3 regions of the Bacillus sp. SYZHCR11 genome follow, and region 2 is predicted to be linked to each of the others. Evidence: riboswitches for the same ligand, from Rfam matches in the RefSeq annotation. Region 2 holds a riboswitch; each other region holds the start of a gene.
What was found. A riboswitch is a leader RNA that binds a small molecule or an ion and turns the genes downstream of it on or off. The one in region 2 is predicted to bind S-adenosylmethionine.

Region 1 (9,664 bases), on a different contig from region 2:
TCTGGCTTTGTTTTGCCGATCCCCGATTCCTTCGTGTAAGGTTTCGTTTGAAATTTTATGATCTTGAATAAAGCAGTTTGACAAATGCAAGAGGGAATTTGAGCAAGTTGTGACCCGAAGTGTGACCTGGAATTAAAATCCGGGTCTTTTTGTGTAAAAAATGCATGCGAAGAGACCATATAGGCATTAAATGTTATTACTGATGTCTTCATTTATCTTTTTGCTAAGTTTCTGAACCTTCTCTTTAACATTTGAAACAGCTCTTTTTTGATTTCATCAAAGTTCTCCTGAATATAGTCCATGACACTTCTTATTATAACTTCACTTTCAAAATTGAATATCTCATTTATTTCTGGCTGTTCTTTATCTGTCAGGTGATGGTATTGAAGTTGTTTAGCATTTACTTCAGCAGCTGCATCAATCCTAACTTAGTTGTTCTGGCTGTACAATTTCATATTCACCTTCTGCATACTTTTGCTCCGCATAATGGCCTCCCCATTGACAGAGCTCCTGCAAGATAGGTTTAAGAGATTCTCCAAGTTCAGTGGATGAATATTCAACCTTCGGCGGTACTTGGTTATACATCTTTCTGCTCACAAGTCCACTGGCTTCAAGCTCTCTAAGTGTTTGAATCAGCATTTTCTGAGTAATATTTGGGATAATGCGGTTTAATTCACTCGTTCTCTTTGGTCCATTCATTAAAAAGTATAATACAAGGCCTTTCCATTTTCCGCCAATCACTTCCTTTGTCACTTCAAACCCACAGCTGAATTTTTTCATGTCTAAAGCTCTCCATTCCACATTTATTACTTTTTAGTTACTATATCACAAAAAAGTAGGTACTTCCGATAATGTGCTTACTGAAGGATACTATTACTTGTAAGTTGTTCTTCAAGTACTTAAAGGTACTAGACATAAAATAATATTAATTCTAAAGGAGTGTTAAGTATGGGTGAATTTGAAGGTAAAGTAGCGCTTGTAACGGGTGGAACAAGTGGGATTGGTCTTGCTGCAGCACAAAAATTTGTAAACGAAGGTGCATATGTTTATATCACGGGACGTAGACAAAACGAACTTGATAAAGCTGTTAACCAAATTGGCAAGAACGTAACCTGTGTTCAAGGTGATATTTCTAAGCTTGAAGACTTAGACAAACTATATGACATGATAAAGCAGGAAAAAGGTAAGTTGGACATCCTTTTTGCTAATGCAGGCATCGGCAGCTTCCTTCCATTAGGTGAAATTACTGAAGAGCAGGTTGATAGAACGTTCGGCATTAACGTGAAAGGAACCATTTTTACTGTTCAAAAAGCGCTATCACTATTCCCGGACAAAGTAGGTTCTATTATTGTAACGGGCTCTACTGCTGGATCAATTGGCAACCCAGCATTTAGTGTATATGGAGCATCTAAAGCAGCATTAAGAGCACTGGTTCGCAACTGGATTCTTGACCTAAAAGGTACTGAAATCCGTGTAAATGTGGTAAGTCCAGGAGTGATTCTTACACCTGCATACGATGAGCTTTTTGGTGATGCACTTGAAGGAGCGATGGAAAATGCCAGAAATACTGTTCCAGCTGGAAAAGTTGGGACACCTGAAGAAGTAGCTAACGCTGTATCTTTCCTTGCTTCAGACGAAAGCAGTTACTTGACGGGTATTGAATTGTTCGTAGATGGCGGGCTAGCACAGGTATAATTTCACTGCGCAGAGGTTACAAATCTTACCCAAAAAAGGTTAATGGGGATTTACTTGAAGAAGCCGTATAGACAGGGAATTCGACTTTTTTATGTTTGAATTTGATTAACGTTGTAAATTCGCATTTTCCTGGGGCTGCCACTAAATGACCTGTAAAAAAGATTACTTTGTGAATAAATGTACTTAAAGTAACGGAAAGGAGAATGTCCAGTTGTTATTTGGAGTGAATTCGGTGGCTATAAAGAACTTAATTCTGCCCATTTTATAAAGTTCTTTTATGAAAGACTTCATGAGATGAAAGAAAATCGGGAAGAAGATGAAGACTAAGACGATTAATAAAAGAAAGCTCTCTTTTAGAGAGCTTTTTTCAGATTTTCAATTTTTAACAGGCTTTATAATGAGCAAACAGGCATTACTCAAAATACTCGCCGCGCCTATCCAAAGCAGCCATTGTGTTGCGGTCAGCCATGAGGCAGTTAGGATAAAGAGTCCAATGGCAATTGATATATAATTGCCGGCTCGGTCCAGTTTACGATTGCAATGAAGTTTATATTTAGCATGAGAAATAAATTGATCAATTTTATCTTTCAGCTCATAGCATTTTTCCTTCATCTTATCCTCAGTTTCTTTTACTTTTCGATAAAGCATATTATTCATCGTTTGCACTCCCATATCGCCGTTTTGAAAATTCAGCCATGATTTTTTCTTCATAGTCATCTGAGATGGATTGTGCCTGGTCTTCAACTTTCAAATGTGCTTTTTCTTCAAAACCGTCCTGTTCTTCACCATCAAAACGATAAAGTTTTTGCAATAGCCTCCAGAATGTTTCAACTTCTTCAGTTGTGAACTCATGAAACATATCCGCTAAAAAATAGGTGGATCTTTCTGAACAGGAAATTAACGCTTTTTTTCCTTCAGGGGTAATCTCAATATTGATTGCACGTTTATCCAGTTTGCTTGGCACAGTGTGAACATATCCTTTTTTCGAGAGACTTGAAATTAATTTGTTAGCGGTTTGTTTTGTTGTGCCCAGCTTTTTAGCGATATTCATAAGTGTGGTATCTTCCGTCGGTAAATGGGCAATAGCAATAAGAGTCATGTGCTGTCGGGAAGTCAACATTTCTAAGTATTCGTCCCCCCGAGTCTGCACCTTATTGACAACCGAAAATAATGATGCGTAACTTTGTTGCATAAAATGCAGTTCCTTCATTAGTAATTTAATATCCATAAGTTATCTCCCATCTAAATTGTCACCATGTTGACAATTACAATATACATCACAAAGGGAAATAAGTCAACATGGTGACTAATAGGCGGGTACGGCTGTTTTCAAAAATGCCACAGACAGTCGGAGTGTTTACAGAAGGGGAAAAAAGTATAATAAATGCGAAAAGGGCATTAATCTAAAGTGGGAAGGTGTTTGACATTCAGAAAGTGAACTGGTCAGAACGGTATGAATGGTTCAATAAACAAGATGAAAAAGATGGGCGTTTAATGGCGTTCCTTCGTCATGAGCTTACATATGAGGAAGTCATACGGTTATATAAGAAAGGGTTTTATTTGAAATCAAAAGAAGGGGATGTTTCGTTACGTAAGAACGATATCCGTCGTATGTTTGGGGTTGAAGAGAGGCAGGGGGGCAAACCTTAATGAACGGGAAGAGAAAAACTCTTCCCGCTTTTCATGGCAGCTGTTATTCTTTTTCCAGCATGGAAGTCAGCCATTCTCTTAATGCCGGTTTCTGCACATACCGCTTTCCGTTTCTCGTGATATGCGGAATGTCAGATGTTCATGAGGATCAGGTGAGTTAAAGTTTTCAATCCGTCTCCGATGAAATATCCGGCTAAAGCGATTCCGATGCCGGTAATATATCCAAACCTCCAATAAACGTTATCATTTTTTATACGGTGAAGCCGGCCGGAGGATTCAGCCTTCAGCAAAACCGCCGTGCGTTTATTGCGGACGGTTTTGATTGCTGAGCTTTTCCACCTGCACCTTTCCGGAGAAGAAAACAGCGCCTCCGCCCATATCCGCCAGCCGATCGGGCGTGAGCGAATTGACGAGCTGTTTTTTATCATCCATATCGGCCCAAAGACCTTGGCTCACCGCAACGCCGGGAAGCACCTGTTCGCCGACCGAAACTGTCAATTCGCACTCACCGCGGTGATTCCAAACTCTAACGGTTTCTCCGTCTTCTATGTTCCGGCGTACAGCATCTTCTGTATGAATGAAAAGCTTTGGCGCTTTTTCCAGTTTTACGTGTTTTTCGTTATTTGAAAATGTCGAATTCAAAAAATTATGATTCGGTCCCGGGACAAATAAAAGCGGAAAATCGTCATCGCTCTCAAGAGGGATGTGTGTCGGCAGCGCCGGATAACCGTCCTGTTTCATCTTTTCCGAATATAATTCAATTCTTCCGCTCGGTGTCTTGAGCTTTCCCGGAAAAAGCGGTTTTTTCCGTTTGGCTTTCATGAAGGAATGGCGTGAGAGCGCTTCGTAATCAATATCCTCGATATACGGATTGTCGGGAAAGTCCAGCGCCTGTCTGATTAATTCTTCATCAGAATCCTGAAGCTCCTGCTCGGTAAATCCCATTGCTCCGGCAAGCAGACGGAACACTTCCGTATTCGATTTGCTGTCCCCGTAGGGTTCGATCACTGGTTTTTGCAGCTGAATAAAATGATGCCAGTAAGACGTGTAAAAATCCGTGTTTTCAAATGCGGATGCAGCGGGGAGCACGATATCCGCATATTTGGCGGTTTCCGTTAAAAACAGATCGTGAACGACTGTAAATAAATCCTCCCGCAGCAGGCCTTTTCTGACTTTATTCGCTTCCGGCGCCACCACTGCGGGATTCGTACCGTAAATAAACAGGGAGCGCACGGGCGGTTTTGTTTCTAAAAGAACGCTTCCGAGCCTGTTCATATTAAATGATCGCGGCTTCCGGCCGTAAAGCAGATCAGGCCGCTGGAGCGCTTGTCTGTTATAGTTTAATACCGCGCTGTTGTGCTTGATTGCGCCTCCTCCGGTGTTGAGCCACTGCCCTGTAACAGCCGGAAGGCAGGAGACGGTGCGGACGATCATTCCGCCATTGTCATGGTGCTGAATGCCGTTTCCGATCCTGATAAGGGAAGGGGAGGTTTCTCCGTACATTCTCGCAAGGCGTCTGATATCGTCGGCTTTAACGCCTGTAATAGCAGAAACCGTTTCCGGATCATAGTGTTTGACATGCGCTTTTAATTCGTCACTGCCTTCGGTGTATTCTGTGAGAAATGCTTCATTGTGAAGGTTCTCAGCGAATAAGATATGCATGATACCGAGGGCGAGTGCGGCATCTGTGCCGGGACGAATGGGAATAAACCAATCAGCAAGCCGGCCGGTTTGGTTCTTATGTACATCGATAACGACAATTTTAGCCCCTTTTTTCCGGGCTTTTTGAGCAATCATGACTTGGTGCATATTCGTGCTGACGGCATTGATTCCCCAAAAAATAAAGAGCTTAGCATGTATGGTCTCCTCCGGATCAGTACCCGCTCCTTCTCCCATTGTATAGTTATAGCCTTCAGAACCGGCTTTGCTGCAGATCGTCCGTTCGAGATGACTCGCTCCGAGACGATGGAAAAAACGGCGGTCCATTCCCTCTGCCGCCAGTTTTCCCATATTGCCGTAAAAGCTGTACGGAAGAATGCTTTCCGCTCCTTCTTCGGAAATAAGCTCTTTCCAGCGCGAACTGATTGTATTGATTGCTTCCTCCCAGGAAATAGGCGCAAACGCGGCTTCACCTTTTTTACCGATCCTTTTTAACGGAACGGTTACGCGCTTCTCATCATAAATACGCTCAGCCATGTGTCTGACTTTGTTGCAAATATTCCCTGATGTGACCGGGTGATCGGGGTCTCCCTGAATGTTAACGATTTTTCCGTCTTTTTTTGTCACAAGCAAGCCGCATTGATCGGGACAGTCTAGTGAGCACACCGACTTAAAGACCCCGTTCGGCTGTGTTGCAGCAGAATTCATAGCCCATTTCTCCTCTTTGTTTATATTGTAAGCATTATAACATTTCAAAATCGAACGTCAATTCAGAAAAAAGTGTTGACATTACGGAAAGACTTTTCTATGATGAGTTTATTCTTTTAAACAGCCTGACAATTTCATCATTTTATTTTCTATCCAGAGAGGTGGAGGGACTGGCCCTATGAAACCTCGGCAACATTTATTGTGCCAATTCCAGCAAGCGTATGCTTGAAAGATAGGAAAGAATGGTCTATACATATTTGTGCGCTTCAAGCGGATAAAGACGGTATATGAATCTCTTTCCTTCTTTGAGGAAAGAGATTTTTTTATGAAAAAATTTATGTGAAAAGGATGTTTTGCACCATGACGGTTTTAATTACCGCGCCATATCACGACGAGGGGCTGAAGGAGCTGGCTGAGCTGTTCGGCCGGACTGTGCACCGGCCGTGGAAGAAGCACGGCCGGGCCTATCGGGAAGATGAATTGATCCGGATGATTCATGAGACAAACGCGTCGGGGCTTATAACCGAACTTGATGAGGTGTCTCAGCGTGTTATTGACATATTGCCGGATTCCGCTTTTATCGGTGTCTGCAGAGGAATGCCGTCTAATGTGGATATTGCGGCGGCGACTAAAAGAAAAATCCCCGTTTTCTTTACACCGGCCCGCAATGCCCAGGCCGTTGCTGAAATGTTTATCGGAAATGTGATTTCATTTTTGCGTCATACGTATTCTTCCCATCAGTGGCTGAAGGACGGAAAGTGGAATGGTGATTATTTGCAGGCTTACGTCAAATTCAGAGGAAATGAGCTGACGGGGAAAACAGTCGGCCTTATCGGTTTCGGAGCTGTCGGACAGAGAATCGCCAGGCTATTGGCCGCTTTTGACTGCAAGGTGCTTTACTATGATCCATTTGTCCGTCATGAAAACCGGGAGTATGAAAAAACGACGATTGAACAGGTATTTTCTGAAAGTGATATTGTTTCCGTTCACTTGCCGCGCACAGAAGAAACCATCGGCCTTATCGGCGCCCGGCACTTTCAATTGATGAAACAGGAAGCTGTTTTTGTCAATACGTCAAGAGCGGCGGTTACAGACAGGGAAGAGCTGCTGCGGGTGCTGAAAGAACGGCGGATTAAGGGAGCGATCCTTGACGTGTTTTATCACGAACCGCCTGAATCTTCTGATTATGAATTGATCTCTTTGCCGAATGTGTTCGCGACTCCCCATTTAGCGGGCGCAACATTTGAAGTGGAAGATCATCATGTGAAGATTTTAAATGAAGCGCTTTTCAAATGGAAACAAGATCAAACCTGCTCAATACGTGAACTTTATAACAAAAGAGAACTTGAAACGGAAGCAGGAGGCTGTAATGGCTGAACAAAAAGGCTACCTTGTATTTGACATCGGGACTGGGAATGCGCGAGTCGCGGTCGTGACTGCCGGCGGCGAAGTGACCGCGCTTGAAAGGGAAGACATTGAATATGTGACGGATCCGCTTTATCCGGACGGACGATATTTCTCACCGGAAGGGTTATGGACGCAAATCAGCGCTATGGCAAGAAAGGCTATTGCCAAGAGCCCTCATATTACATTAATCGGAATCACCTCAACAAGCCAGAGGCAGGGAATCGTTTTGATCAATAAAGATAAAAAGGCATTTCTCGGTCTGCCCAACATTGATAACAGAGGGCGTGAATGGGAAGGCGGGATTGAGGCAGAAGAAGAAGTGCATCAGCAAACCGGACGTCTACCGAGCGCTTTATTTTCCGCCATGAAACTTGTCGGATTAAAAGCCAGACAGCCGTCTTTATGGAAAGAAGTGAAGTGTATCACAAGCATCAGTGACTGGGTGACATTTGAGCTGAGCGGAATTTTAAGCTATGAACCGTCACAGGCTGCTGAAACACTGCTGTTTGACGTAAGGAAAAAGGCGTGGTCAGAGAAATTATGCAACATCTTCGGTGTGCCTTCTGCCATTCTTCCTTCACTCGTCCGATCTGGGACGGTTGTCGGAATGTTAACGTTTAAGAAAGCGGCGGTGCTCGGTCTTTCTGAAAGAGTGCCTGTGATTGCAGGCGGGGGAGACACACAGCTTGCCATCAAAAGTGCAGATGCAAAGCCGGGAGATATCGTCATCGTATCCGGCACGACGACGCCGATTACAAAGATAACAGCGGAGACCGGAACCGAAAGTTTAGAGAATGCATGGCTGAATTGCCATACAGAAGAAGGTGAATGGCTTCTAGAAACGAATCCGGGTGTAACAGGACTCAATTATCAAAAATTAAAATCCATTTTTTATCCGAATGAATCCTACAGCGTCATGGAACGGGAAATCGCAAGTCTGCCGAAACATGATCATGCCTGTATATCTGCGTTAGGCTCCTATTTATCTCCTGAGAAAAACGCACTGGCAAAAGGCGGATTTATTTTTGACGCTCCGCTGTCCCAAAACTTAAGCAGAGCCCATTTTGTCAAAGCCGCACTGCTGGAAATCGCTTTTTCAATCAAATGGAACTATGAGGCGTTAACAGAGGCGGCTTCCTTTTCACAAGATTATGTGAAGGTGTGCGGCGGCGGTTTCCAAAGTGATGCTTTGACGCAGTTTCTTGCTAACCTTCTTCAAAAGAAAATCTATAAGAGAGAGGGGTTCAGCCAGGCATCCGCAATGGGAGCGGTGATGATTTGCAACGAAGCTCTCGGTGTGAAAGCAGAGCTTTCGACCTGCACAAAGGTAATTGAGCCGGAAGCGGATCAGACGGATCTCTTCCTATATGAAGAATGGAAACATACCCAAAAATTATTTACTCATTTTCAGCCGGCGGTGAAAGGCTGACTTGGGGATGAGATGACAACATGAAAGATTGCTGAGGAGGAACAAAAATGCTTAATAAAATAGGAATTCCGAAACAGCTCGCCTGGGGATTTTTAGGGGTCGTGCTGTTTATGATGGGAGACGGCCTTGAACAAGGCTGGCTCAGCCCGTTTTTAGTTGAAAACGGCTTGACGGTACAGCAATCAGCATCCCTGTTTACGGTTTACGGTATTTCTCTTGCTGTGGCGTCGTGGTTTTCAGGGGTCTGCCTCGAAGCCTTCGGCGCAAAGCGGACGATGTTTATGGGGCTGTTGTTTTACGTCATCGGAACAGCCGCGTTTATCGCATACGGATTTGAGAATCTTAATTTGCCGGTGATGTATGTCACGTATTTTATTAAAGGGCTGGGTTACCCGCTGTTTGCCTATTCATTTTTGACATGGGTGATTTACCGGTCGCCGAAAAACAGGCTCAGTACGGCGGTCGGCTGGTTCTGGATTGCATATTGCTGCGGGATGTTTGTATTCGGTGCTTGGTATTCAAGCTGGGCCATCAAATCCTTCGGCTATTTGAATACGCTGTGGAGTTCAATTTTCTGGGTATGCCTCGGCGCGTTTTTTGCTTTGATTTTAAATAGGGACCGCTTTGAAAAGAAAAAGGCAGATAAGCGGGAAAAGGCGCAGGAATTAATGAAGGGAATCACCATCCTTGCTGAAAATCCGTGCGTGCTCTCTGGGGGGATCATTCGGATCATTAACAGCATCGGAACATATGGATTTCCGGTATTCCTCCCGATGCATATGGCGCAGCACGGCATTTCTACAAATGTATGGCTGCAAATTTGGGGAACGATTTTTCTCGGAAATATCGTCTTTAACTTAATCTTCGGCGCAGTCGGCGATGCCTTCGGCTGGAAAAAGACTGTCATGTGGTTCGGAGGAGTGGGCTGCGGCATTTTTACTCTTTTATTATATTATGCTCCTGTTGTATCACATGGGAATTTGCTGTTCGTCAGCATTGTCGGTTTTATATGGGGAGGGCTCCTCGCCGGGTTCGTTCCGATCGGGGCTATCGTGCCGACGGCGGCCGGCAGCAATAAAGGTGCTGCCATGTCTGTGTTAAATCTGGCTGCGGGCC
Region 2 (9,664 bases):
TTTAAAGTCGCGCCGGTTGCTTTTACTGCCTGCTGCCACGGAATGATATTCGCATGATGCTCCATTTGGGTGATGACCACTTCATCACCGGGTTTTAAGCTGGCGCGGGCATAGCTCAGCGCCACCATATTCAGTGAAGTTGTCGTGCCTTTTGTGAAAATGACCTCAGCCATTGACTTCGCATTGATAAACTTACGGACTTTTTCACGCGCACCTTCATAGCCGTCTGTCGCTCTCGTGCCAAGAGTATGAACGCCTCTGTGAACATTGGAATTGTATTTGCTGTAATACTGATCCACTGCTTCAATGACAGCACGCGGCTTCTGGGAAGTCGCCGCGCTGTCAAGGTACACGAGGTCATGTCCGTTCACTTGCTGATGAAGGATCGGGAACTGTTCACGAATATCGGTGATATTCATTATTTTACTTTCCTTTCGATGACGGAGACGAGCTGTTTCTTAACTCCTTCAATCGGAAGCTCTTTTACCACCGGAGCAAGGAATCCGTAAATGACTAAGCGCTCCGCTTCTTCTTTCGGAATTCCGCGGCTCATTAAGTAGTAAAGCTGGATCGGATCCACACGGCCGACAGATGCCGCATGTCCTGCAGTTACATCGTCTTCATCAATTAAGAGAATCGGGTTTGCATCTCCGCGTGCTTTTTCACTCAGCATCAGGACGCGGGATTCCTGTTCAGCGTTTGCTTTAGACGCGCCGTGCTCGATTTTGCCGATTCCGTTAAAGATGGAAGATGCGGCATCTTTCATGACTCCGTGCTTCAGGATATAGCCTTCAGAAGCCTTACCGAAGTGGATGATCTGCGTCGTAAAGTTTTCCGTCTGTTCTCCTCTTCCGACAACTACGGTTTTCGTATCGCCGTATGTGCCGTCTCCGTAGAGGTTTGTCGTGTTTTCAGAAATCGTGTCGCCGTCGTTCATCAGTCCGAGCGCCCACTCGATTTTGCTGTCTCGTCCGCGCGCGGCTCCGCGGCGGTTGACGTATGTTGTGACACCTGCTGACAGGTTGTCAACGGCGCCGTATGTCACGCTGGCATTATCACCTGTGACCACTTCACTGATAATGTTGAATACCGCTTCTTTCGGATTCACCGTGCTGATGTAGTTCTCAACGTAAGTGACGGAGCTGTGGTCTTCAGCGACGATCAGCACGTGGTTGAACAATGCCGTGTCATTGCTTTCATGAACGTAAACGGCCTGAACAGGCGTCTCCACCTGAACGTTTTTAGGAACATAAAGGAATGCCCCGCCGTTCATTAATGCCGCATGAAGCGCAGTCAGTTTATGCTCGTCGACCTTTACGCCGTCTTTCATGAAGTATTTCTCAACGAGGTCGCTGTGCTCACGGGCAGCCGTTAAGATGTCCGTGAAAATAACGCCTTTGTCTTTCAGTTCTTTTGAAAGAGAAAGGAAAGCAGGCGTTTGATCACGCTGCACATATAACGTTTTGTCTTCGTTTTCGATATCGATCAGCGCTTTTGCTTCATCAGCTAAATCTTCTAAAGAAGCAAGCGGCGCGTTATCTACTGTATGCTTGTTGAACTTTGTAAAGTTCCAATTTGTGATTTTTGTTTTATCAGGCTTAGGCAGCGGCAGATCTTCAGCTTTTTCAAGAGCCTGTAAGCGCAGGTTTTTCAGCCAGGCAGGTTCTTGATGCTTTTCGGAAAAGCCTTTGACATATTCCTGATCTACGGATAGTTTCGTTTCCAATGTCATGATTATCCCCCTAACGCTTACGCTTCTTGGCCTACAGTTTCGTCTTCAATGCCTAGTTCCTGTTTAATCCAGTCATAACCTTCCGCTTCAAGGCGCTGTGCAAGCTCCGCGCCGCCGGATTTCACTACGCGTCCCTGCATCATAACGTGAACGACATCAGGCGTGATGTAGTTCAGAAGGCGCTGGTAGTGAGTGATCATTAAGCAGCCGAAGTTTTCGCTGCGCATTTTGTTGATTCCTTTAGAAACGACTTTAAGCGCATCGATATCAAGACCTGAATCGATCTCGTCAAGAATGGCGATTTTCGGCTCGATCATCATAAGCTGAAGGATTTCGTTGCGTTTTTTCTCCCCGCCTGAGAAACCTTCGTTCAGGTAACGCTGCGCCATTTCAGGGTCCATTTCAAGGAACTCCATGTTTTCGTCCATTTTGCGGATGAATTTCATAAGAGAAATTTCATCGCCTTCTTCACGGCGTGCGTTAATCGCAGAGCGAAGGAAATCGGCATTTGTCACACCGCTGATTTCGCTTGGGTACTGCATCGCAAGGAAAAGACCCGCCTGAGCGCGCTCGTCCACTTCCATTTCCAGTACATCTTTGCCGTCAAGCGTGATGCTGCCTTTTGTAACTTCGTATTTCGGGTGTCCCATAATCGCTGCTGAGAGCGTGGATTTACCGGTACCGTTCGGCCCCATGACAGCGTGGAATTCGCCGCCTTTTATTTCAAGGTTTACACCTTTTAAGATCTCTTTTCCTTCGATTTCAACGTGAAGATCCTTGATCGTTAATGTTGAAGCAGCCATATCTATACCTCCAAAATATATAATCATTATTCTCAATTTATTCTCATTCTAATTTTATAACAAATGAAAAGTAAATACAACTTTTTATATTACCCGGAACATTCCTAAAGTTTATCAAAGATCAAGGCGTAATTAAAGCTGTTTGAAACAGAAAAAGGGCGGAAATCCACCCTTTTTTACTGACCGATTTTCTCATTAAGCTGCGCTGCGAGGAACTTGCTTTTTTGATATTCAAGCTCCCTCTGCCGTTCGACTTCCATCCTTTTTGAAAGACGCCGTCCGTATTCCTCGTAGCCGATGCCGTGTGACTTCTGCATCGCTTTTTCCATTTCAGGCGTATAGTCAAGGTCCAGTCTCTCTTGGCTGGTGCAGATAATGAATCAATCCCTTCATATATTTGTTTCTATTGTAACAATGATCCGCTGCTCCGGCCAAAGAGGGTGTGCCCCTGAATCCTTTCGAATGTGCCGGAAACCGGCGCTCGCTTTATCTGAAAAACGGTATTCACACGATTGCTCATTCTAATGCGTCGTATGTCCGAATTCCTGAATACACTGCTGCACGAGGGTCACTCCCTGACTGAGAGCCGCGCCGCCCCCGAATGCCGCCGCGACGCTGATGACCTCAAGGATGTTTTCTTCTGTGGCCCCTTGGTCAAGGCAGCCCTTCGTATGATAAATCATGCAAAATTCATCTTGAGCGCTGATGCTGATGCCCAGAGCGATTAATTGTTTCTCTTTTTCAGTTAATGAATCCGCTGAGAAACACTGCTCAGTAAATTCATTAAACTTCCGCCCCATCATCGGCATTTTTTGCTCGAATATGCCTAAACCTTCTTTATATTGTTTCAATGCGTCATGCACGCTTTTTCCGTTATCCTGGTATTGAGCCACTGCCATTCCCTCCAATCGTTAACCTTCCTTTTTATTATGGACAGTTCTCCGATTAATACCCGAAAAAAACCCCGGATGATTCATCCGGGGTTTTCGCTTTATTCAGATACGGGAAGCACGGCTCCGTCGTATTTTTTCTCAATAAAGTCTTTGATTTTCTTAGAGTGAAGCACTTCCATAAGCGCTTTGATTTTCTCTGATTTTTCGTCACCTTTGCGTACGGCGATGATGTTTGCGTACGGGTTGTTTTTCGTTGATTCCACTTGAATCGCATCTTTTAACGGATTCAGTTTGTTTTGAATCGCATAGTTGACGTTAATGAAGACTGCATCGCCTTCTTCTTCATTATATGCTTTCGCCGTTAATTCAGGGGCGATTTTTTTGAATGTCAGGTTTTTCGGGTTTTTCGTAATGTTTTTCGTAGTCGCTTCAATCGTTTTTACCTTCGGATCAAGTGTGATCAGTCCGGCTTTTTCAAGCATCGCCAGCATACGGCCTTGTTCAGCGACATTGTTAGTCATGATGATGGTCGCGCCTTTAGGCAGGTCTTTCAGTGATTTGTATTTTTTCGTGTAAACTCCGAATGGCTCAAGGTGAACGGCTCCGGCATTCACGAGTTTGTAATCTTTATTTTCTTTCATTTCCTGTTCAAGGTAAGGAACGTGCTGGAAGTAGTTCGCATCCACTTCATTATCAGCTAACGCTTTGTTGTACATTTTGTAATCGTTCAGCACTTTTACTTTTAATGTGTAGCCTTTTTCCTTCAAGAGCGGTTCCGCTTCTTTTAAGATTTCAGCATGCGGTGTTTTTGTCGCGGCGACAACGATTTCCTTTTTATTCGAGCCGTTTGATCCGCAGGCGGCTAAAACTCCCGCGAACACAAGCAGCAGCGCACTTAATACAATCTTTTTCAATGTAAATCCTCCCTTATCTTTTGTCTATTATATTTGTAATTACATCACCGATAATCTGAATGATAAAGACGATGATGAGTATAAATACTGTCGCTACAAACGTTACATCCGTATTATTGGACTGGTAGCCTTCTACATATGCAAGGTTTCCGAGTCCGCCTGAACCGATGGCGCCGGCAATGGCGGTAGATCCGATCAGGGCGATGGCCGTCACGGTGATGCCTGAAATTAACGCAGGCATTGATTCAGGAATCAGCACTTTGAAGATAATCGTCGATGTCTTTGCTCCCATTGATCTGGCAGCTTCGATGACTCCTTTATCGACTTCCCGGAGCGCAATTTCCGCAAGACGGGCGTAAAACGGCGCGGAGCCGATAATCAGCGCCGGCAATGCGGCATTCGGTCCTAAAATCGATCCGACCAAAATCTTAGTAAAGCCGAGAAGCAGAATAATTAAAATAAGAAACGGAATAGACCTGAAAATATTAACGACCGCCGCAATCACGGTGTTAATGATTTTATTTTCCCATAAGCTTCCCTTGCCCGTTAAAAAGAGCAGAAGACCGAGAATCGCTCCGATGATAAATGAAAAAACTAAAGCGATGACCGTCATATAAAGGGTCTCGTATGTGGCCGTCCACAGCTCGGTTATATCAACGTTCGGGAACCATTTTTCAAACATTTGTGATCACCTCTGCTTCTACCTGTTTGTCTTTGATGAACCGGATCACGTTTTCTACTTCTTTTTCCTGACCGTCAATATGAATGAATAATGAACCGTAAGCTCCGTCCTTCGTCTGTGAAATTTTCCCCTGCAGAATATTAACGTCCACATCAAAGTTTCGGATCATTTCCGTAATGAGGGGCTGCTCGGCGGCCTGCCCGACAAATGAAAGCTGAATCGTTTTCCCTGTCGCTGTTTCCTGCAGAAAATGCTGGATGGTTTCTTTCGTCTCCTCCGGTTCTGTCACCTGCTGAACGAAACGCTTGGTCATCGGTTCGCGCGGGTTTCTGAAAACTTGGAGTACTTCGCCTTCTTCAACGACTTTCCCGTTTTCCATGACGGCGACTCTGTTGCAGATTTTTCGGATGACGTGCATTTCATGGGTAATGAGCACGATCGTCAGACCGAGTCTGTCGTTTATATCGGATAAAAGATCCAAAATTGAATCGGTCGTCTGCGGATCGAGCGCTGATGTCGCTTCATCGCACAGAAGGACTTTCGGATTATTAGCGAGCGCCCGGGCGATACCGACACGCTGCTTTTGACCGCCGCTCAGCTGCGACGGATAAGATTTTTCTTTCCCCTCTAATCCGACCAGTTTAATCAATTCATCAGCGCGGCGGACCCGTTCGCTTTTTTTCACGCCGGCGATTTCCAGCGGGAACATAATGTTCTCCCGGACGGTGCGCGACCACAAAAGGTTAAAATGCTGGAAGATCATGCTGATTTCCTGGCGCGCTTTTCTCAGCCCGCGGCTGCTTACTTTATTTAATTCCGTCCCCGCGACTTCCACGGTTCCCGACGTCGGCTTTTCAAGGCCGTTCAGGAGACGGATTAAGGAACTTTTACCAGCTCCGCTATATCCTATAATTCCAAATATTTCGCCCTTTTTGATATCAAGAGTGACATCTTGGACAGCATTGACATCCCCATGCTTCGCTTTGTAAATTTTTGAAACATTTTGAAGATGGATCAAAGCAATCACCCGCCTTACACTATTCTAAGAAATCTTCCGGGTTTCTCCGCAAAAGAAAAGCCTTTCTGCAAAAATGAGCAGAAAGGCTTATTGAAAAAGGCCTTTCTCTCATCTTTCAAAGCAGACCGCTTTGAGTGAATTGGCACCATTTCAACATTGTTGATGGTTGCCGGGCTTCATAGGGCACTTCCCTCCACCTCTCTTGATAAGAGAAAACATATCGTATTTTCGTCCGGAAATTCTTACTGTAGAATAGCACGGCGAATGATAAAAAGTCAATAAAATAAATATTGGAAGCTATTGTCACATAGTAGATTGGCAGTTACGGCCGTTTACTGATCGCCTGAAAAAATCCGTTTGTCAGCCAGAGGATGGCCTCCAGCTTCAGCAGGGCTCTGAATGATCCTTTCACTTTGAGTTTTCCGCTTTGGATAAGCTTTTGCAAAGAGACATCACCATGCAGGAGATGGATGATTTCCGTCTGGTTTCCGTAAAAGGTCAAATTAGATTTCTCCTTTGAAGCCGACGTTTTTCTCATTTCTCCCTGTCCGTTAATTGAGACCGTTAAGGCTTCTGTTTCTCCTTGGAATGTAATCAGCAGCGTTGAGGCGTTTAATAGCGGTTTCAAAAACAGATGCTGTCCGTCATTCTCTGAAACTTCTATTTTCTCCACTCGTATAACCTCCCGTTTTAATGGCCATACATACACTTTCTCTTTTTAACGGACAGAACCCTTTATAAACCGCACGACATTTTCCTGTAAATATTGTCACATCGGGAACGTTTGCGATGTTTTTTGTTTAATCAGCTCATATAAATAGGAAACGGAGCGGAAGGCGTATCCTTTCTCAACAAGCTCTCCGCCTTTAAACAGCAAAAAGCACGGAACGCTTTCAATCTGATAGGCTTTGGCGAATGCGGGGGAATAATTCACGTTGTTTTTATAGAAGGCGGCGCCGGGCAGCATTTCTTCGACGACAGTAAGCATTTTGGACGCCAGCTGGCATGTGCCGCAAAACGGGGTGTACAAATACAGGAGATAAACGTCATCCTGAATCGATTCGAGTTCATTTTCTTGGAGTTCTTTCATGATTACCACCTCAGGTCGTTCTTTTTCAAAAATACAGTGTCAGCATCAAAGCCGGCTCTGATCAGCACAGATGCGAGATGATGGCCCGGGCACGACTCGACTTGCCTGTATGTTCTGTCTATATAAATATGGCGCGCTTCGGGAAGCTCCCGTTTCAGCTGTTTTCTTAATTTTTCTCCGGAGTCATCTGCGTCCGTTAAAATATAGACGTCTCTGTCAAACAGGCGGTCCGCCAACTCTTCCAGTTCGGTTTGGCCGATCGTCCCGTTTGTACAGACGATTTCCGCGGGTTCGATGAGCACTTCCCTGACTTTGATTTTATCAGATTTTCCTTCTACGATAATGACCTTTTCATCTCCGTTGTACATAAGCGTGTCACCTGCCGATTGTTTTAGCGTCAGATTGAAAAAGAAGGCAGTGAAATTCACCGCCAACTGTTAACACCAGCCATTCTCATAATCGCAATCGACATATTTCGGATCGCTGCCGTTTATGACATCGGCTGTTTTATAAAATTTTTGATTTTCAAATGAAAAGCCCTGTTTGAGCTCGTACTGGTCCATGCCTGTCATCTCGCCGATGGCTTCATTTTCATGAAACAAGGAAAACCGGCCGTTTTGAAAGCGGCCCGTGACGTTCTCCGTCACATCGACCTTTTGTTTATCAAAAGCCATTTTAGACACCTCCCGTTACAGATAGAGTGTCCAAATGGCCCCTTTGCTATCCGATCAGTCTTCCTGTGTCATTTCGTCATATTGCTCAGAAGTCATGAGGTTTTCGATTTCTTCAGCATCAGCCGGTTCCACGACGATCATCCACGCTTTTTCATACGGAGACTCGTTTACGAATTCAGGACTGTCATCAAGGTCTTCGTTCACTTCCGTCACCGTTCCGTTAATCGGTGCGTACAGTTCGGATACGGTTTTGACGGATTCCACGCTGCCGAATGGCTCGTCCGCTTTAATTTCGGCGCCGACTTCCGGAAGCTCGACAAATACGATGTCGCCAAGTTCGGCTTGCGCGAAATGTGTAATCCCGATACGGGCTTTTCCGTCCTCAACTTTGACCCATTCGTGCTCTTTGGAATAACGCATATCTTTCGGTGTGCTCATCTAAATCCCTCCATTTTTTTCTTATAATAAGAAGATACCATAATTCTTTGAACCTGGCATTACATCCAATATTTTTCGAATTGGTCTTCTTTAAAGCCGACAGTGACTTTTTCGCCGTCTGTCGTAATCGGGCGTTTCAGGAGCATACCGTCTGATGCCAGAAGTTCGAGCTGTTCATCCTCTGACATATGGTACAGTTTTTCCTTTAAGTTCAGCTCGCGGTATTTCATTCCGCTCGTGTTGAAAAACTTTTTGAGCTCAAGACCGCTCTTTTCATAGAGGTCTTTAATTTCTTCTTTCGACGGAGTTTCCTCCGCGATATGTATTTCGTTTATTTCCTTGCCGCGGTCTTCCAGCCATTTTTTCGCATTACGGCACGTTCCGCATTTAGGGTACCAGTAAAAATTTAACGACATCTTCTTCACCCCTTGTAAATGATCGTCGTTATTTTAACACAATCACTTGTAAAAACCTATAACGTTGCTTCATGAAAAAGCGCCCCTGATGAAGGAGCGCTTTCAGCATGTGATCAGACTGTATATTTTTCTTCACGGAAGACGGCGGCTGCCGCTTCACGTTTTTTCTGAATGAGGTTTTTCGGCGTCAGGCGCGTCAGTTTGCGCAGCACGGAAAGCATCATGCGGAGGGAATCTCCTTCCTCCATGGCGATCAGTGATTCTTTGGCGTGCGCTTCAATGTTCTGAAGGGCTTCCTGGGCAAAGATTTCCGTATATAACAGCTTCTGCGCGGCTTTTTCGGCACCGTCCGCCGCAATTGCTTTTTCCGTTCTGAGGACGGCAGATTCCAAAGCATACAGCGCGCTGACAATATCGGCAATGTTCACCATGATTTCCTGCTCGCCTTCAATCTCTTTGCCGTATTTCTGCGCCGCGAGACCCGCTGTCAAGAGGGCGATCTTTTTCGCCTGTCTGACAATGTATTTTTCCTGTTCAAGAGGTTCTGAGCCCGGCTCTTCAGGCATCAGCATCATGAGTTCTTCTTGGAGCGCTTTTGCTTTTTCAAAGAGCGGCAGCTGACCTTTTACGGCTTTTTTCAGAAACGTGCTCGTTACGATCAGGCGGTTGATTTCATTTGTGCCTTCAAAAATCCTGTTGATTCTTGAGTCGCGATAGGCGCGCTCCACTTCATATTCCTGCATAAATCCGTAACCGCCGTGAATTTGAACCCCTTCGTCGGCAATGTAATCAAGCGTTTCAGAACCGCACATTTTGTTGAGCGAGCATTCAATCGCGTACTCGGCGATGGACTTCGCGACTTCGCGTCCGTCTTTTTGCTCCTCTTCCGTCAGTCTGCTCATATTATCTTCGAATAAGCCCACTGTTCTGTATACAGAGCTCTCCATGGCGTAAAGCCGCGCTGACATCGTCGCAAGCTTTTCCTGAGTGAGCGTGAAGCTTGA
Region 3 (9,664 bases), on a different contig from region 2:
TGTGCTGACAGATGAAAGCGCCGAGAACTCCGACCTGCCGCTCAGAAAGCAGATTCTGTTTGAAGAGCTGCTGCTCCATCTTCAGAAAGAAGCGTTCCAAATCCCGTCCGCAAAGGAAAGAGTCGCATGGGAGGCCGCCCGGTACCTGCAGGAGCACTATCAGGAGAAAACAACCATCAAAGCGCTCTCTTCGGCACTTCATTACAACCAAGACTACGTGACCCGCTGCATGCAGCAGGTGCTCGGCGTCACGCCCGGCCAGTATACGAACAAAGTCAGAATGACGGAGGCGAAACGTCTTTTGTCCGCAACCAATGACAAAATGGGGGCGATCGCGGACGCCATCGGCATGGAGGACCCAACCTATTTTTCCAAACTGTTTAAACAGATTGAAGGCATTTCGCCGCTTGAATACCGCAAATTCGTAAGCCGGAAAACGGACTGACCTAATACCAGAGAACAGAAGAGGGATCGGTAAGCATGAAAATGACAATTTACGACGTGGCCGAAAAAGCGGGCGTCTCCATCTCGACCGTCTCGCGGGTCATCAACAATACGGGGAGGATCAGTGACAAAACCCGCCGGATGGTGCTCCGTGTCATGGAGGAGATGGACTATCATCCGAATGTTCACGCATCCGCTTTGACGGGCAAAAAGACGAATATGATCGGCCTGATCACCCCGGACATTTCAAACCCGTTTTTCGGGGAACTGGCGAAAAGCATTGAAGACAGCGCCGGTGTACTTGGGTTTCATATCATTATCTGCAGCACCGATTATCAGCCTGAAAAAGAAACGAAGTATTTTTCGATGCTGCGGCAGAAGCAGGCGGACGGCATTATATTCGCGACGGGACTTGATCATGATGACAGCGTCACGGCGCTTGATGATATTGTGAAATCGGGCATCCCGCTTGCGATGATTACGCAGGATAAACCGCTCGCGCCGATGGACGTCGTCATTATCGATGACTTTCTCGGCGGCTATACGGCGGCTGAGCATCTCATATCTTTAGGCCATGAAAGAATCGCCTGTATCGTCGGAAACGGTTCGACCACGGGTGAAAGAGACAGAATCAAAGGTTTTCAAAAAGCGATGCGGGAAGCGGGGATGACACTAGATGAATCGCTGATCATACCGACGGAATATTCGCTGGAAAGCGGAAAACAGGCAGCGGGCGAGCTGTTTGACAGAGACCTTCCGACCGCCGTTTTCGCCTTTAATGATGTCTTGTCATGTGCGGCGATACAGGCGGCGCGTTCCCGGGGCATTCGGGTGCCGGAAGACTTGTCCGTCATCGGCTTTGACAATACCATTCTCGCTGAAATGACGGCACCGCCGCTCACGACGATTTCTCAGCCGATCCGCGAAATGGGGCGGCGTGTCGTTGAACTTCTCATTGATGAGATTCAAGGGAAGAAAAAAACAAAAAGCAAAATCATTTTATCTCCGGAACTCGTCATCAGGCATTCTACGGCACCGGTAAAAACGCGCCCTCAGCGATAAGGCGCGTTTTTTTCTGTGAAAAACATTGTCAAACGAGCGAAAAGCATTGTAAAATTAAAACAGCTTTTGAGAAAGCGCTTGCGCAAATACTGCGGATTGCAAGCAAAGAAAGCAAACAGCTTGAGTTGTAAATAAAGCGCTTTCAAAATAATGATTTCTGTTTAATAAGAGAAACCGCTTGCGCCATTACGGCATGCGGCCTCAAGAAAAAGGAGCGGTGATAGATGACAGATCAAGTCAGGTGTGCGGTGCTGGGATTAGGACGATTAGGGTATTTTCATGCGAAGCATTTAGCCGGCGAAGTGCGGGGAGCCGAGCTTGCGGCCGTCTGTGACCCGATGAAGGGGAAGGCGGAAGCGTGTGCGAAAGAATTAGGAATTGCCAAATGGACGGAGAATCCGTATGAACTGCTGGAAGATCTCACGATTGACGCCGTCATCATTGTCACGCCGACAAGCACACATGCGGAAATGATCATGAAGGCGGCTGAAAACGGCAAGCACATCTTTGTTGAAAAGCCGCTCACCCTGAGTCTTGAGGAATCGATAAAAGTCATGAAAAAAATCGAAGAAACGGACGTCATCTGCCAGGTCGGTTTTATGAGGCGGTTTGATCCGGCATACGCCGACGCGAAAAGAAGAATCGACGCCGGGGAAATCGGCAGACCCATTTATTATAAAGGATTTACAAGAGATCAAGGCGCACCGCCCGCGGAATTTATCAAACATAGCGGAGGGCTTTTCATTGACTGCTCGATTCATGATTACGACATCGCGAGATATCTCATGAATGCCGAGGTTACGTCTGTCAGCGGGCACGGGAGGATTTTAAAGCACCCGTTCATGGAGGAGTGCGGCGATGTCGATCAGGCATTAACATATCTTGAGTTTGATTCGGGCGCGGCCGGCGATGTGGAGGCAAGCCGAAATTCTCCGTACGGCCATGACATCCGCGCGGAAATTATCGGGACGGAGGGAAGCATTTTAGTCGGCACGCTGCGGAAAAGCCATGTCACCATTTTAACGGAGTCAGGCAGCAGCTACGAAATTATTCCGGATTTTCAAGCCCGCTTTAAAGACGCTTACCGTCTGGAGCTTGAGCACTTTGCCGAATGTGTGAAAAAAGGGGAAACGCCGATTGTGACAGACATCGATGCCGCGATTAACTTAAAAATCGGGATCGCCGCGACGGAATCTTTTAAAACCGGAAGGCCTGTAAAGCTTACCCCGGGCGCCCCCGGCTATGCCGGATTATGATAGATTCGAAGTAAAAAAGCAAAGGCCCGGCATGCCTTTGCTTTTTTATGATTCATATGAGAAAAAAATGTAGTCAGTCGGCACGCCTTTATAGCCCATTTGGTGAAGCATCGCGCTTATATTGCCGCGATGGTATGTGCCGTGATTCACAATATGCCGGATCACATCGGCATATGTCGTCCGAAGCGTTCCCATGCGCGGATGAGAAATGGAGATCGGGCCTTCCATGTTCTCCGATTCTCTTAAAAATTCGCTGTATTCTTTGTCCAGTTCAGTCATTCTATGTTCAATCGCCTCAAAATCTCCGTCAAGCTTTTCAAATTGATCAAACTGCGAGACGATTTGTTCGTAAGTTTCTCCGTAAAGCACGTGAAGCCAAATGTAATCAGCCCGGCATATATGCACAAGCACGGCGTTCAAAGTCGGAAAAACACTATCCAGTTCCTGCTGTAAGCTTGCCGCGGGCAGGGTCTTCAGATGCTGAATAACTTGCTCATTGGCCCATCTGTGGTAGTGATACAGCTTTAAAATGTCTGACATTCCAATTCCCCCTCTTCCTTCCGGTACATTCAACATGACCTGGCCGAATTCCTTTTATCGAAACAAAAGCGCCGCAAAATAAAAAGCAGCACCCCACATCACCAATGCCGAGCATTGATTCAGGATGCCGAGGAGCCGGCCGCCTGTATCCGCGGTTTCGTTTAATAAAAGATTACGTCACGATGGCGCCGAGCGCTTCTGCGAATGTAACGGCATGAGACGGAGAGATGCGGCATCCTTTCAGCTTATCAAGCGAGACGTGCAGATGATCAAATGTGCACGTGCTGATATCCATATTAAAAAGAGACGTGCCGATGAAGTTTGCGCCGTTCAAATCACAGACGTCAAGATCTGTGTATTCAAGAACGGCATCATTCCACTCACTTTCTGAAAGGCCGCACGAGTCAATACGGACATGCTTCATATTGGAATAGCTGAAGGAGCTGTAATTTGCGAGGCAGTCTTCAAACCGTACATGACGCATGGCGGAATCCGCCAGATTCAAGCCGAGAAGTTTTGAATGCTGAAACGCCGTTCTATGGATGATGCTTCCGCTGAAATCAGCGTTTGAGACATCACATTTGTCAAACAGGACATCCGTACATTCCATATGTCTGAAAGAGACATCCGTAAAAACGGTGTTTCTGAAAATGACTTTTTCGGCGCGCAGGCCGTCCAGTTTGCCGTTTACGATGCCGTTTTCAATGATGACTTCTTTGAGCTCCTCATCCTGAAGCGCTTCAGTGAAAGAAAGCACCGGCAATTCTTTCGGGATTTTCGGTTTTTGGATCGTATTCATCTCATACTCCCTTTTCTAAACATAATAGCTGAAATCGGCAATTGGCAGATATCGTTTTCGCCCCTGCCCACCCTTGCCGAATTGCGTGTTGCTTACTGAACAAAGGGTAATATCAAAGCGGGATCGCGTCAATAGCGGCGCTTATAAAAGCTTCATTTCGTTTGAACTCATCCGGCACGCCGAAAGATAACAAAACAAAGCCCTTATAAGGGATGCCAAGGGCTTTTGTCTGTTTCAGGCGAGTTCTTTATACATGATCACATGCGGGCCGATGCCGGGTATGTCAAAGGGGCTGCCCGTGCTTTTCCAGCCGAGCTTTTCGTAATATCCCTTCACGTGACATCTGGCGTTGCACCAGACAAGCGCCGCCCCCATATCTGCCAGTTTTCGTTCCGCATAGGCGATTAACGTGCTTCCCGCTTTTTGCGTCCGGTATTCTTCAAGCGTTGCCATGCCGCGCAGCTGGTAGGCGGGCGCCGCCTGTAAAGCCTGCTGGTTCTGCGGGTAGAAAGAAGCGATGCTGATCAATGTCCCGTCGTAAAAACCTCCGAGATGAAATGCTCCTTTGACGCTGTCCTGATCATATTTACAATCCTCAATCGTCTGATGGGGGCGCAGCACGCTGTGTCTGATCGCGTATGTGTCTTCTGCGGTGATGGGTTTTACTTCAACCATGAAAAAATCCTCCTTTGCTTGATTCTTTTTCTGTATCGTACCATGAAAAAGCCGCCTGTCATATCAGGCGGCCTCTTCCGCGTCAATGCAAATATACATCAGCCCGCTTTTCATCCTTTTGCTTAATATAAGCTGCAAGTTCTGATGTCAAATCAGAACGGAGAAACGGGGTGATTAAATAAATTCCGTTAAACAGTTCGCACGCCGTGTCGAGAAGCGACTTGGCGATGGCGAGGCCTTCGGTTTTCTGCTTTTGCTTGTCTTCGCCGGCGAGCGCCATTTTTTCCCGGATGCTGTCTGACAGCTTAATGCCCGGGATTTCATGATGAATGAACTCTGCGTTGCGGCTGCTCGTTAACGGCATAATTCCGATATACACCGGTGTTTTGAGATGTTTCGTTTCATGATGAATGTCAATGAGCTGCTGCTCCGAGTAGACAGGCTGGGACACGAAGTAGTCAGCTCCGCACTCGATTTTTTTCTCCAGCCGTTTTACCGCTTTATCAAGATGGCGGACATTCGGATTAAATGCTCCGGCTACGGAAAAGTTCGTTTTCTTGCCGAGCGGTTTCCCTGATAAAGAAATGCCCTCGTTGAATTGTTTAATCAGCCTGATCAAGTCAAAGGACGTTAAATCATAGACGGAGGTAGCCCCCGGAAAGTCGCCGATTTTTGAAGGATCGCCCGTGATGGCTAAAATGTCGGTAAGCCCGAGCGTATCCAGCCCCATTAAATGTGACTGAAGGCCGATGATGTTGCGGTCTCTGCATGTAATGTGAACGAGAGAACGGATATCAAGGCGTTCTTTCAGCAATGAACCGCAGGCGGCATTGCTGATCCGCGGTGTCGCCAATGAATTGTCGGCGAGCGTCAGCGCTTCTATGCCGGTTTCTTTTAATTCAGCCGCCGCTTGCAGAAATTTGTCAAAATTCAATTTTTTCGGCGGATCAAGCTCTACGATAATTGACCGTTTTTGAGCGGCGATTTCGTTTAAACCCGGCTCGGTCCGTTCATTCCGGACGGAGATGACTTCTTCTTCCCGTCTGATTTTCACTTCTTTATCAGTGACGGGAGAAAGTCCGCGGACCGCTTCAGCCATGGCTCTGATATGGTTTGGCGTCGTACCGCAGCAGCCGCCGATAATGCGCGCGCCCTGAGTGCGGAACTGTACGGCGCTCTCCCGGAAATAGGCATCGTCCGTATCATAAACAAGCCGGCCTTCTTCTAAAGACGGGAGGCTGCTGTTCGGATAGACCGATAAATAAGCGTCACGGAATATCGGCACTTCGGTGAGCGCTTCAATCATGTGGTACGGGCCGAGCCGGCAATTGATTCCCGTTATGTCAGCGCCGAGATCGGCAATTGACCTGAGGGCTTCCCGAAGCGGCGTTCCGTCCTGCAGCACGCCCTGTTCGTGCATGGATACGTTCAGCATAATCGGAAGTTCCGTTTCTTTTCTCGCTATCTTCAGCACTTCGCGCGCCTCTTCTAAATCATAGTATGTTTCCAGGAGCAGACCGTCCGGCTCTTCGTAAAGCAATAAATAAAGCTGCTCCCGAAAGCTGCGTTTAATCTCCTCCAGGCTGTAGGCGTTTTTGTTAAATGTGCGGATGCCGCCCATCGTTCCCAATACATAAGCGCCGTCTGAGGAAGCGCGCGCGATTCTGACCGCCTCCTGATTGATTTTTTTCGTTTCATCCTCAAGTCCGTATCTTGAGAGCTTAATAAAATTCGCGCCGTACGTATTTGTCTGGATGATGTCTGCCCCGGCTTCCACGTAAGCCTTATGTATCCGCTTGATTTCCTCGGGCTTTGATACGTTCAGTTCCTCAAAACATCTGTCAATGCCGTAGGAATAGAGGAGAGTGCCCATCGCGCCGTCTCCGATTAAAATCCGTTCTTTTAAGTCTTGTAATAGTCCCATTGTTTGCCTCCTTCGTCACATTCAGCAAGGAAAAAAGAGAAATAAAAAAAGTCTTCTTAAGAAGAAGACTCTGTAATCATTTGTCTCTCTTCTTATCTTCCAAGCTGTTTTTAGCTTGCTGGATTTAGCACCTTGGTCATGGTTTGGGTTAAACCATTACACCGGTTGCTGAAGCGTCGTCGGGCCAGTCCCTCGGCTTCTCTTGATAAGAACGTTCATGTAATTGTCATGGGTTTCCAAAACTTAACTGTGAAAATCCCTTTCTCCAAATTTACCGAAAATAGAGACAATAATCAATAGGAATCACATAATTTATCTAAAATTAATAAATTGAACGTCAATCGGCAGGTCTGCCCCGCGGACGGCTGCAATAATCTGCTGCAGATCATCTTTATTTTTTCCGGTGACGCGCACTTGGTCGTCCTGAATCTGCGACTTTACCTTCAAGCCGGAGTTTTTAATCACCGCGTTGATTTTTTTGGCGCTGTCTTTATCAATGCCCTGTACAAGCTTCGCGCGCTGGCGCACCGTGCCCCCTGAGGCATTTTCGATTTTGCCGTATTCAATGTTTTTCGTCGGCACGTCCCGTTTGATCAGCTTGCCGCTCAGCACATCTTTGAGCTGATTCAGTTTAAACTCGTCATCAGAAATCAGGACAAGTTCTTCCTTTTCTAAAGTTACATCGCTTTTAGATCCTTTAAAGTCATAGCGCGTGCCGATTTCTTTCAGCGTCATCTGAATCGCATTCTGCACTTCGGGAAATTCAACTTTGGATACAATATCAAAAGAACTTTCTTTTGCCATGAGAAAACCTCCTATAACATTTCACTTATGAGTTGATTATAGTAGAATAAAGAGAAATGTCCAACTGCATAAAGCATGAATTTATGCATATTGGAAAAAATGAGAAAAACATCAGCCCCATACGGGCGAATCAGGAAGGACGATAACATGAGACCAGGGCAGCAGCTCACGCTTAGTATAGATCATCAAACCGATTTCGGTTATTTTTTAACCGACGGCGAGGATACGGTTCTTTTACATAACAGTGAAATTACAGAGGATATTGAAGACAGAGATGAAGTGGACGTATTTATTTACGTCGATCATCAGGAAAGACTCGCGGCGACGATGAAAAAGCCGCTCATCAGCTTTTATGACTACGGATGGGTGGAAGTGACGGACGCTGTGGAGGATATGGGCGTATTCGTCGACGTCGGTCTGTCAAAAGACGCGCTCGTCGCAACGGAGCACCTGCCTCCGTACAAATCCGTCTGGCCGCAAAAAGGCGACAGACTGTATTGCATGCTGAAGGTGACAAGCCGCGGACGCATGTTTGCCAAGCCGGCGCCTGAGGATATCATCAGTGAATTATTTACGGATGCAGAGGAAGACGTCATGAATAAAGACCTGACAGGCACGGTGTACAGACTGATCGCATCAGGCTCTTTTCTGATTACCGATGAAGGCATCCGCGCGTTTATTCACCCTTCAGAAAGAAAAGAAGAGCCGAGACTCGGCAGCCGCGTGACGGGGCGTGTCATCGAGGTGAAGGAAGACGGCTCCGTCAACATGTCCCTGCTGCCGAGAAAGCAGGATGCGCTTTCGGTTGACGCGGAGGAGATTCTGACCTATCTGAGATCAAGAAACGGCGCGATGCCTTACGGAGACAAAAGCGATCCTGACGATATCCGCGAACGGTTTCATTTAAGCAAAGCCGCCTTTAAGCGGGCGCTCGGGCACCTGATGAAAAACGGCAAAGTGTATCAGAAAGACGGCTGGACATACGAAAAACAATAAATTTTCTGCAAAAACATCGGTGAACCAAAACCGGTGTTTTTTATTTTCTCAAAAGCTTCTATGCCCTCATTTGTTTATCACCCTGCCGAACATACATATTTTATTGAAATAAAATATTCTGACATCCGAACCGATATATAACTATAGAAAAAAACAAAAGGAGAGTTTCAATGAGAAAAATGGCGATATTTGCGGCTGTACTGCTGCTTGCGCTCAGCACGGCGGGATGTGCCGGCAAATCCGAGGGGGCGGCGGCTGAAAAAACGAAAACAATCGGCATCATGCTGACAGACAACGGCCTCGGCGACCAATCATTTAATGATTCTGGCTTTCAAGGTTTGATGAAAGCAAGAGACGAGCTCGGCATCACATTTGATTACAGAGAAATAAAAGACACCGATACGTACGAAAAAGGACTGACCCAGCTTGTCCGGGAAGGCAATGATCTTGTTGTGGGGCTCGGTTACAGCATGCAGGCGGATTTAGAAAAGGTCGCCAAAAAATATCCGAAGCAGCGGTTTGTGCTGATTGATTCTGTATCAGACCTGGATAATGTCACCTCCGTCACGTTTAAAGAGGATGAAGGAAGCTTCTTAGCCGGAGCGCTCGCGGCTATGACGAGCAAAACCGGCACGATCGGATTTATCGGCGGTTCAGATGCCGATGTCATTAAACGGTTTAAGAAAGGCTATCTGAAAGGCGCGGAATCAGTCAAACCGAACATCCGCGTGCTGTCGGAAATCAGCGGTACGTTTGATGATGATAAGCTCGGGAAACGCATCGCCCAAAACATGATCCGAAAAAAAGCCGATGTCCTGTTTACGGCGGCCGGCTTCACGGGTGTCGGCGCACTGAAAGAAGCGGAGGCGCGAAAAGTATACGCCATCGGTGTTGACAGCGATCAATATTACACCGCCGAGCACGCCGTTATCTCTTCTTTAGTGAAAAACGTCGACCATGTCATCTATGAATTGGCGAAAGATTTAAAAGACAACAAGGAGATCAAAAGCGGTGAGATCGTTTACGGACTGAAGGAAAACGGCATGGACTTAGCCAAGATCAGAGTTGTCAAAAACGCAGGCGGGCTGACGAAAAAGATCACGGATATGAAAAACAGTCTGATTGAAAAAGGAGGCGATCTGAAGTGACATTACGGACAAGGCT

Region 1: another riboswitch for S-adenosylmethionine. It lies ahead of AC2CGA_RS01595 (2-hydroxyacid dehydrogenase); the one in region 2 lies ahead of metN (methionine ABC transporter ATP-binding protein MetN).
Region 3: another riboswitch for S-adenosylmethionine. It lies ahead of AC2CGA_RS05505 (bifunctional homocysteine S-methyltransferase/methylenetetrahydrofolate reductase); the one in region 2 lies ahead of metN (methionine ABC transporter ATP-binding protein MetN).

Annotation. Positions count from the first base shown of each region.
Region 1 covers NZ_JBXUND010000001.1:283,183-292,846, forward strand. The annotation lists gene AC2CGA_RS01560 (winged helix-turn-helix transcriptional regulator) at 424-780, opposite strand; gene AC2CGA_RS01565 (SDR family NAD(P)-dependent oxidoreductase) at 949-1,695, shown strand; gene AC2CGA_RS01570 (hypothetical protein) at 2,071-2,352, opposite strand; gene AC2CGA_RS01575 (MarR family winged helix-turn-helix transcriptional regulator) at 2,345-2,923, opposite strand; gene AC2CGA_RS01580 (hypothetical protein) at 3,121-3,345, shown strand; partial or broken gene AC2CGA_RS01585 (hypothetical protein) at 3,389-3,527, opposite strand; gene AC2CGA_RS01590 (molybdopterin oxidoreductase family protein) at 3,649-5,712, opposite strand; SAM riboswitch class I at 5,859-5,951, shown strand; gene AC2CGA_RS01595 (2-hydroxyacid dehydrogenase) at 6,073-7,089, shown strand; gene AC2CGA_RS01600 (FGGY-family carbohydrate kinase) at 7,082-8,548, shown strand; gene AC2CGA_RS01605 (RbtT/DalT/CsbX family MFS transporter) at 8,596-9,664, shown strand, end outside.
Region 2 covers NZ_JBXUND010000002.1:170,108-179,771, forward strand. The annotation lists gene sufS (cysteine desulfurase SufS) at 1-419, opposite strand, end outside; gene sufD (Fe-S cluster assembly protein SufD) at 419-1,732, opposite strand; gene sufC (Fe-S cluster assembly ATPase SufC) at 1,750-2,535, opposite strand; gene AC2CGA_RS07520 (YuzK family famiily protein) at 2,712-2,864, opposite strand; gene AC2CGA_RS07525 (carboxymuconolactone decarboxylase family protein) at 3,057-3,434, opposite strand; gene metQ (methionine ABC transporter substrate-binding lipoprotein MetQ) at 3,527-4,342, opposite strand; gene AC2CGA_RS07535 (methionine ABC transporter permease) at 4,356-5,024, opposite strand; gene metN (methionine ABC transporter ATP-binding protein MetN) at 5,017-6,042, opposite strand; SAM riboswitch class I at 6,148-6,254, opposite strand; gene AC2CGA_RS07545 (SCP2 sterol-binding domain-containing protein) at 6,365-6,715, opposite strand; gene AC2CGA_RS07550 (thioredoxin family protein) at 6,812-7,132, opposite strand; gene AC2CGA_RS07555 (toprim domain-containing protein) at 7,135-7,500, opposite strand; gene AC2CGA_RS07560 (YusG family protein) at 7,570-7,806, opposite strand; gene gcvH (glycine cleavage system protein GcvH) at 7,861-8,244, opposite strand; gene AC2CGA_RS07570 (arsenate reductase family protein) at 8,304-8,660, opposite strand; gene AC2CGA_RS07575 (acyl-CoA dehydrogenase family protein) at 8,774-9,664, opposite strand, start outside.
Region 3 covers NZ_JBXUND010000001.1:1,207,967-1,217,630, reverse strand. The annotation lists gene AC2CGA_RS05535 (AraC family transcriptional regulator) at 1-445, shown strand, start outside; gene AC2CGA_RS05530 (LacI family DNA-binding transcriptional regulator) at 481-1,506, shown strand; gene iolX (scyllo-inositol 2-dehydrogenase) at 1,731-2,762, shown strand; gene AC2CGA_RS05520 (DinB family protein) at 2,808-3,302, opposite strand; gene AC2CGA_RS05515 (pentapeptide repeat-containing protein) at 3,475-4,101, opposite strand; gene AC2CGA_RS05510 (GNAT family N-acetyltransferase) at 4,336-4,776, opposite strand; gene AC2CGA_RS05505 (bifunctional homocysteine S-methyltransferase/methylenetetrahydrofolate reductase) at 4,859-6,700, opposite strand; SAM riboswitch class I at 6,790-6,912, opposite strand; gene AC2CGA_RS05500 (YajQ family cyclic di-GMP-binding protein) at 7,013-7,504, opposite strand; gene AC2CGA_RS05495 (CvfB family protein) at 7,604-8,500, shown strand; gene AC2CGA_RS05490 (BMP family lipoprotein) at 8,671-9,648, shown strand; gene AC2CGA_RS05485 (methyl-accepting chemotaxis protein) at 9,645-9,664, shown strand, end outside.